2 regions of the Geobacillus sp. genome follow, and region 2 is predicted to be linked to the other one. Evidence: riboswitches for the same ligand, from Rfam matches in the RefSeq annotation. Region 2 holds a riboswitch; the other holds the start of a gene.
What was found. Region 2 has a riboswitch for S-adenosylmethionine ahead of IKE44_RS00600 (hypothetical protein). Riboswitches for the same ligand answer to the same signal wherever they lie in the genome.

Region 1: it holds a riboswitch for S-adenosylmethionine, as region 2 does, so the genes downstream of both, IKE44_RS12805 (methionine ABC transporter ATP-binding protein) here and IKE44_RS00600 (hypothetical protein) in region 2, are expected to answer to the same signal.

What each region holds. Positions count from the first base shown of each region.
Region 1 is NZ_JAFWFM010000218.1:18,505-22,710, forward strand. It holds gene IKE44_RS12795 (MetQ/NlpA family ABC transporter substrate-binding protein) at 1-259, opposite strand, end outside; gene IKE44_RS12800 (methionine ABC transporter permease) at 275-943, opposite strand; gene IKE44_RS12805 (methionine ABC transporter ATP-binding protein) at 933-1,961, opposite strand; SAM riboswitch class I at 2,050-2,159, opposite strand; gene IKE44_RS12810 (hypothetical protein) at 2,233-2,577, opposite strand; gene IKE44_RS12815 (thioredoxin family protein) at 2,731-3,045, opposite strand; gene IKE44_RS12820 (ribonuclease M5) at 3,042-3,401, opposite strand; gene IKE44_RS12825 (DUF2553 family protein) at 3,573-3,713, opposite strand; gene gcvH (glycine cleavage system protein GcvH) at 3,787-4,170, opposite strand.
Region 2 is NZ_JAFWFM010000009.1:4,582-8,787, forward strand. It holds gene opp4A (oligopeptide ABC transporter substrate-binding protein) at 1-1,429, shown strand, start outside; SAM riboswitch class I at 1,480-1,584, shown strand; gene IKE44_RS00600 (hypothetical protein) at 1,635-1,991, shown strand; partial or broken gene IKE44_RS00605 (VOC family protein) at 2,008-2,391, shown strand; gene IKE44_RS00610 (PaaI family thioesterase) at 2,572-3,054, shown strand; gene IKE44_RS00615 (PaaI family thioesterase) at 3,410-3,826, opposite strand; partial or broken gene IKE44_RS00620 (IS110-like element ISGka2 family transposase) at 4,002-4,206, opposite strand, start outside.

The sequences.
Region 1 (4,206 bases), on a different contig from region 2:
CGATTTGCTTCTCAGCCAGCGCTTTGTTCGGCAAGATGTAATCTTGGAACGTAATGATCTCCAAGTCGATGCCTTTTTCTTTCAAAATCGGTTTCGCTTTTTCCAAAATTTCCGCATGCGGCACGTTCGACGCACCGACTTTCAACTTCACCAATTTGCCGTCTTTGCCGCCTTCCGCGCTGTCGTTATTGTTGCCGCCGCATGCCGCCAAAGCGAGCACGAGAATGGCGGCGAGCAACACACCCAACCATTTCTTCATCAGTTGTTTCCCCCTTTATCGTTTATCGATTTTCGAAGTGACAAAGTCACCGATCAGCTGAATGATAAATACAATGACCAACACCAATACGGTTGCGACAAATGTCACATCGTTATGGTTGCGATGGAACCCTTCCAAATACGCCAAGTTCCCAAGCCCGCCGGCGCCGATGGCTCCAGCCATCGCTGTATAGCTGACGAGCGACACCGCCGTCACCGTAATGCCGGAGACAAGCGCCGGCAATGACTCCGGCAGCAACACTTTCCAAATGATCGTCCACGTTGAGGCGCCCATCGCTTGGGCTGCTTCGATGACGCCTTTATCAATTTCGCGAAGGGCAATCTCCACCATGCGGGCGTAAAACGGCGCGGCCCCAATCACCAAAGCCGGCAGCGCCGCATTGGCGCCAAGCATCGTCCCGACGAGCCAGGTGGTAAACGGAATGAGCAAAATGATCAAAATAATAAACGGAATGGAGCGGAAAATGTTCACAAACGCCGCAATCACGGTATTGACAAACCGGTTTTCCCATAGGTTGCCCTTCGCTGTCAAAAATAGAAGCAAGCCAAGAACGATTCCGAGAACGAAAGTGGCCGCCACCGCCACTCCCGTCATATACAGCGTCTCGACCGTCGCCGCCCACATCGTCTCCCATTGGACGTTCGGCAGGAGGTTAGCGAGCATCGTGAATCACCTCCACCGCCACCTGCTGGCTTTGAATGTAGCCAAGCGCCCGGTCAATTTCATCCGCCGCCCCATTGATGTGCACAAACAGCACCCCATAAGCGCCTTGATGGGTTTGCGAAATTTTCCCTTGCAAAATATTCATATCGACGGCAAATTGCCGCACGACCTGGCTGATGAGCGGCTGGCCGGCCGCCGCGCCGACAAACGTCAGCTGCGCGATCAGCCCGCTCGGGTATTGGCCAAACAAATGGGAAATCGCCTCTTCCGTCTCTTCCGGCTCGACGAGCTGCTTGACGAACCGCTTCGTGATCGGCTGCTGCGGGTTGCGGAACACGTGCAACACGTCGCCTTGCTCAACGATTTTGCCGTTTTCCATCACGGCGACGCGGTCGCAAATTTTGCGGATGACGTGCATTTCATGGGTGATCAGCACGATCGTCAGCCCGAGCCGCTTGTTGATGTCAACGAGCAAGTCCAAAATCGCATCGGTCGTCTGCGGGTCCAACGCCGATGTCGCCTCGTCGCAAAGCAGCACTTTCGGGTTGTTGGCGAGCGCCCGGGCAATGCCGACACGCTGCTTTTGCCCGCCGCTCAACTGCGACGGATACGCCTCTTCCCGCCCCGTGAGCCCGACGAGCTCGATCAATTCATCGACCCGTTTTTGCCGCTCCGCTTTCGGAACACCCGCAATCTCGAGCGGAAACGCAATGTTTTCCCGCACTGTGCGCGACCAAAGCAAGTTGAAATGTTGGAAAATCATCCCGATCTCTTGACGCGCCTTGCGCAGCTCCCGCCCTTTGATGCGCCCCATGTCGCGGCCGGCGACGACCACCCGGCCACCCGTCGGCTTCTCGAGCCCATTGAGCAAGCGGATGAGCGTACTTTTCCCCGCGCCGCTGTAGCCGATAATGCCGAAAATTTCCCCTTCGCGAATCTCAAGCGACACATTGTCGACGGCCGTGACCGAGCCGTTAGCCGCTTGATAGATCTTTGTCACATGTTCGAGTGTAATCATCGTTTCACCTTCCTCCCCAAGGCGGCGGAGCGCAAAAAGAAAACCTTTCTGCCCGCAGAGAACAGAAAGGTATTGTGCACCATTCCGTCTCTTATCTCTCAAAGCAGGCCGCTTTGTGTGAATTGGCACCTTTTCAGCGCACGCGCTGACGGTTGCCGGGCTTCATTGGGCACATCCCTCCACCTCTCTTGATAAGAGCGCAACAATCGCCTATTCGATTGACTACAACTGTGATTGTATCACCTTGTGTCGAACATTGTCAATAAAAATTTCACCCAACATGCCGATATGGCTTAGCCAAATGGAGGAGCGACTCAAGCAGCAACAGATGACGAAAGCTTCCCGATACATGCACTTCGCGCAGCCGGACGAGCTGCTGCAGCTTCAGCTCGCCGTCTAAAAGCGAGCAAAGTGCTTTTTTGGAGCCGTGCACCGTCAAGACGTTCCGTTCATCAGGTTCCCTTCCGGCAGTAAGCTCCTTGCCGAGCGCCACCATGGCGGTCTCTTCCTCGCTTTCAAAGCGAACATACAGCTGCTCATCCGGCAAAATCGGCAACAAATGGCGCAACGTTTGCATCCGTTCCATAAACTGTCCTACCAACTCGCACATTTCCATTGAGCATCCTCCCCCCATCTCCTTTGTCCTTTTATTTCCATGCCGAAGGGGGAGAATCCTTTACAAAAATCTCGACAGCCGCCGTGGCGAACCAACGCCGTTTTTGTCATTTCCCATGAAATGTGTCAAACGGCGTCAAAAAATGGCGGATCGTCAACGCGGCAAACGGGCGCGGATTGCTTCGTACAAATAAGGGACCGAATGGAACGCATACCATTTGCCGATGATCTCTCCGCCGGCGAAAAGAAGCAAGCACGGAACGCTTTCAATTTTCCACGCCGCCGCCTGCTCGGGGATGTAGTTGATGTCCGTTTCGCAAAACGGTATGTCCGGAAACAATTGTTCTAGGACAACAAGCATGCGCCTCGCCAACTGGCACGTGCCGCACAGTGGGGTATACAACGAAAGAGCGAGAAGCGGCTCCCCTTCCACCATTCGCTTAATATCGTTTCGACCGATTGTGTTCACTCGCCTCTTCCTCTCATGAACGATTCGATACGGACGTCAAAATGGGCGCGCAGCAGCACATGCGCCAAATGCCAGATCGGGGCGGCGGCCACTTCGCGATACGCCCGGTCAATGTAAATATGCCCTGCTTCCGGAAACACCCGGCGGAACTGCCGGCGCAATTTTTCCCCCGCCTCGTCGGCATCGGCGAGCACGTACACATCCCGCCCTTCGAGTTCATCGGCCAGCTCCTCAAGGCGCGCATCGCTGATCGTGCCGTTCGTGCAAATGATGACAACCGGCTCGTTCAGCACGGCCGCCACTTTTTCCTTATCTGACCGCCCTTCCACAATAATCACTTTTTCCACCTGTCGCATGTCCGACCCACCTAACGTGAATGAGGATACAATATTGTATGGCAACAGAAAAGCAACGGCCATCCGCCGTTGCCTCCTAACACCAGCCCGCCTCCCCGTCGCAGTCGACATATTTTTGATCCGGTTCAACGGTAGCGGTGACCCATTTTCAAATTTTCCCATTTGTTCGCTTTATCCGTTTTTCCACGCTACAGCCGCAGGAAGCGGAAGGCGGCCGATGAGCTCGCCTCCCTCGTACAGTTCGATCGTGCGGCCGTTCCATTTGCCGGTGACCCGGTCCGTGACATCCAGTTGCTTCGTTTGCAACACCATCACGAGCACCCCTTTTTCATCACATTCCGGTATGTATAGGGGGCCCGGTTCGAAGCGAACTTTGCAGGAACGTTTATCCTTCGTTGATCATCGCTTCGTATTGTTCGGCCGTCAACAAGTTGTCCACTTCACTTAAGTCTTTCGGCTCAATAACGATCATCCATGCTTTTTCATACGGTGATTCGTTCACATATTCCGGATTGTCGTTCAACGCTTCGTTCACTTCGACGACCGTGCCGCTGATCGGCGCATACAATTCCGAGACGGTTTTCACCGACTCAACGCTGCCGAACGGCTCGTTCGCTGTCAGTTCCGCGCCGACTTCCGGCAGCTCGACAAACACGATGTCGCCCAGCTCCGATTGGGCGAAATCGGTGATGCCGATGCGCACTTTATCCCCTTCGACGCGCACCCACTCATGCTCTTTCGAATAACGGAGTTCTTTCGGCGTGTTCATTAAATCCCTCCAGTGCGGCAAGTTGTGTTCTTTTTC
Region 2 (4,206 bases):
TAAAAAGACGATGACAATCCATATTAAAGACAATGTGAATTGGCATGACGGCCAGCCGGTGACCGCTGAAGACTTGGAGTATGCGTATTTGGTCATCGGCCATAAAGATTACACCGGCGTCCGCTATGGCGATGCGCTCATCCAAGGGATCGTCGGGATGGAAGAATATCACAGCGGCAAAGCGGATAAAATTTCCGGCATTAAAGTCATCGACAAAAAGACGTTGACGATCACATGGAAACAGGCCAATCCGTCGGTGTTGACTGGCATTTGGGCGTATCCGCTGCCGAAGCATTACTTGAAAGACATTCCGATCAAAGACTTGGCGAAATCGGATAAAATCCGGAAAAACCCGATCGGGTTCGGTCCGTTTAAAGTGAAGAAAATCGTTCCGGGCGAGTCGGTAGAGTTTGTTCGCAATGATGACTACTGGGCTGGCAAACCGAACTTGGAAGGCGTCATTTTGAAAGTCGTCAGCCCGCAAGTCGTCCTGCAAGCGCTGAAAAAAGGCGAAATTGACGTCGCTGGGTTCCCGACTGACCAATATTTGAACGCGAAAGGGACGAAAAACATTCAGTTTATCGGTAGAGTGGGTTTGTCGTACAGCTATATCGGCTTTAAACTCGGCCATTGGGATGCGAAAAAGCAGGAAAACGTAATGGACAATCCGAAATTCCAAAACAAAAAACTGCGCCAAGCCATGGCGTACGCCATCAACAACCAAGAGGTGGCCGACCGCCTGTATCATGGTTTGCGCTTCCCGGCGAACACGCTCATTCCGCCGTCGTTCCCGGGCTATCATGACAGTTCCATCAAAGGGTATACGTACAATCCGGAAAAAGCGAAACAATTGCTGGATGAAGCGGGATATAAAGATGTGGATGGCGATGGCCTCCGCGAAGATCCAAACGGCAAAAAATTCAAGATCAACTTCTTGGCGATGAGCGGTGGGGACATCGCTGAACCGCTGGCCAAATTTTATATGCAATGCTGGAAAGATGTGGGTCTCGATGTTCAGCTTGTAGACGGACGCTTGGCGGAGTTCAACTCCTTCTACGATATGGTCGAAAAAGACGATCCGAAAGTGGATGTCTACGCCGCCGCTTGGTCAACTGGAACGGACGTCGACCCGTACGGATTGTACGGCCGCAACGCCATGTTCAACTACTCGCGTTGGGTGAACGAGAAAAATGATGAGCTGCTGGAAAAAGGCCATTCCGAGCAGGCGTTTGACAAGGAGTATCGCCGGAAAATTTACAGTGAATGGCAACAGCTGATGAACGAAGAAGTTCCGGTCATCCCGACGTTGTATGGTTTGTCCATTTATGCCGTCAACAACCGCGTCGCCAACTTTACGGTTGACCCGAGCTCGAAACTGACGTGGAAAGATGTCGGCGTCACGTCCGAGCAACCGGAAGTCGAACAATGACGATTGTTGCCTTTGATGATGTACGATAAGATAGAAGATAAATTGCATACGTCTTATCAAGAGTGGGCGAGAGAACGGGCTTGATGACCCCACAGCAACCTGCCGCAGGCAAGGTGCTAACACCCGCAAAGCGGTTTCGCTTTGGATGATAAGAACGGCTCATGACCCCTTTCGCCTCATTCCGAGGCGAAGGGGGTTTTTGTCGATGGGAGGTGAAGGAGAAACAGTGGAGGAGGCGGTTTCGCTCCGTGCTTGCATGGCCGCTCATCTCCCTGCCGCTGCGTTCGCCGTTTGTGTCATGCGCTGTGTGCAGGCGGAGCTCATCCGGTTTGACTCTAAGGCGGCGGTGCATGTCGACCGTGGGGACGGATACGTTCATTTGTATGGGGAAGCGCAAGGAACAGCCTTTTCGTTGTTGTTGACCAACAGTGAGGCGGACGAATGGAAGGCGGACGGACCGTACGCCCTTGACCGCTACATATGGACAGAGCTTGGGAAAAAAGGGATTTTCCCGATGCAGATGACGCCGTATTTACAAGCAGTATGGTTAATGGAGTCATAGAAAGGAAGAGGGACGAATGGCAGTCAAAAAATTTGAGCATGTCGGCATTCAAGTGAAAGACATCGAGGCATCGAAAGCGTTTTATCAAAACGTCGTCGGCTTGGAGCTGCTCGACGAAATGATTCATACGAACGGCACGATGAAATTGGCGTTTTTAGGGATTGACGGCTCGATCATTGTCGAGCTGATCGAAGGATACAATCCGGATTTGCCGACGGAAGGAAAAGTGCACCACGTGGCGTTTACGGTCGAAGGCATTGAGCAGGAGAAAGAACGGCTTTAGTCGCTCGGCGTCCCGCTAGTGTGGGATGAAATTACAACGCTCCCAAACGGGGCGAAATACTTATTTTTCCTTGGCCCGGACGGCGAATGGATCGAGTTTTACGAGCCTGCTCGATAAATGGCGTCACGCTAGGCGGCCAGCTGTTTGGGCCGCCTATGAATTTGCCGTCTGGCGATTGGCGCTTCGTTCTATTTTTCTTCGTATGGCCTTGCCTGCCGCTAGACAACAACTGTCCATGTAGGAGTCGTCGTCTTCTCGATTCAATGGTATACTAGAAAAAGAGAGGGGGAGGATGACGTGGAAGAAATGATCGTGCACGCGATTCAAGACGACTACCCTGATGAATTCGCCTGGTGCTACGGCTGCGGGCGTCTGAATGAACAAGGCCACCATTTCCGCACCGGGTGGCGGGGCGACAAAACGGTGACGGTGTATACGCCGCGTCCGGAACATACGGCGATTCCAGGGTTTGTGTACGGCGGGCTGATCGCCTCGCTCATTGATTGCCACGGCACCGGTTCAGCGGCGCTTGCCTTGCATCGGAAAAACGGCCATGAACCAGGGAGCGGGGAAACGCCGCCGCGCTTTGTCACTGCGTCGCTTCACGTCGATTTCGTCAAGCCGACGCCGCATGGCGTGCCGCTTGTCGCCGTCGGCACTGTGACGGATATTCATCCGAAAAAATGGAAAGTGGACACCGAAGTGTTCGCCAACGGCGAACTGTGCGCCCGCGGGCAAGTCGTCGCGGTCGTCATGCCGAAAACGTTTGTCCGTGGGTAACAAGCAACGAAAGGCGCCGGAGAGCGGCTGTTTTTGACAGCGCTTTCTCCGGCGCTTGGCAACTGGTCGAAAACGGCTGCGCCTCACCTCGTTTCGCCATTGAGGACTGATGATGTCATGAAAAAGGCAACTCGACAACGCCTCTTCTCAAGTGGGGAAACCTTGTGAAATTGGTTCTCCTTTTTCAACAAAACCACCGATTTGGCGAACATCATCGTTTTTCACCGGTTTTCTCGGATTCCTCTGATCATCGCTTTCCATGCGTTTCAAAACAACAACAGCAGCTGCTGTTTGGACTCGTCGAATCCAAGGAGAACGAGCATGCGCAAAAACGCCTTTTGGAGATCCATCACCTTCACGGTTTGTCCATGATCAGCACCGACGACGTGGCGCTCGCCACCTCTTTGCCGTTTTGCCGCACGATGGCGGTTACATAGGCGACGGTTTTCCCGAACTTTTCCACCCGCGCCTCGATTTCGCCTTCTCCAGCCGCCGCTGGGCGGTGAAACGTCGTCTGCAAGTTGATGGAGGCGTGCATTTGGTCATCGCGAAGCAAGGTCGTCACCGCATACGCCATGAGAATGTCCGCCGCCGCCCTGACGAACCCGCCCATAATCACCCCGTTGCCGTTGAGCAGCGATTCGCTGATCGTCCATACGCCTTTCGCATAGCCGTCTCGGGCTTCCGTCAGGCGGACGCCGAGAGTTTCGTCGCATGGGGGCGGCGCGCTTTTTCCGGCAATGACGTCATGCAAGTTGGTAATTGGCTTCATCTCGAACATCCTTTCTGTCATCCATTGCGTTTCCGTGAAAATCCCCACCACTTGGTGAGTGCGGTATACGCTCCTGATCCGTGAGGGTATACTGAAAATGGCCAAAAAAGGCAATAGGAAAGCAGAGGTGCCCGATTTTAGGCATCTCGTATAACCTGTCTGCCTTTTGGCTAGACTAAATAAGTTGTGGTTGGCGGAACGGCTCTTTGCGGGAGATCATGCAAAAGATGATCACCAACATCCGCCGAGCAATGGCGATGAGGGCTTTTTTCTTCCCGCACCGGGCCGCCAACGACCAAAACTTTCGGGACAAGGGATGCGTCTTGGATCGAGCTGCTGACCATGCCGCCTCGCATAACGCCGATCGGAGATGGGGATTG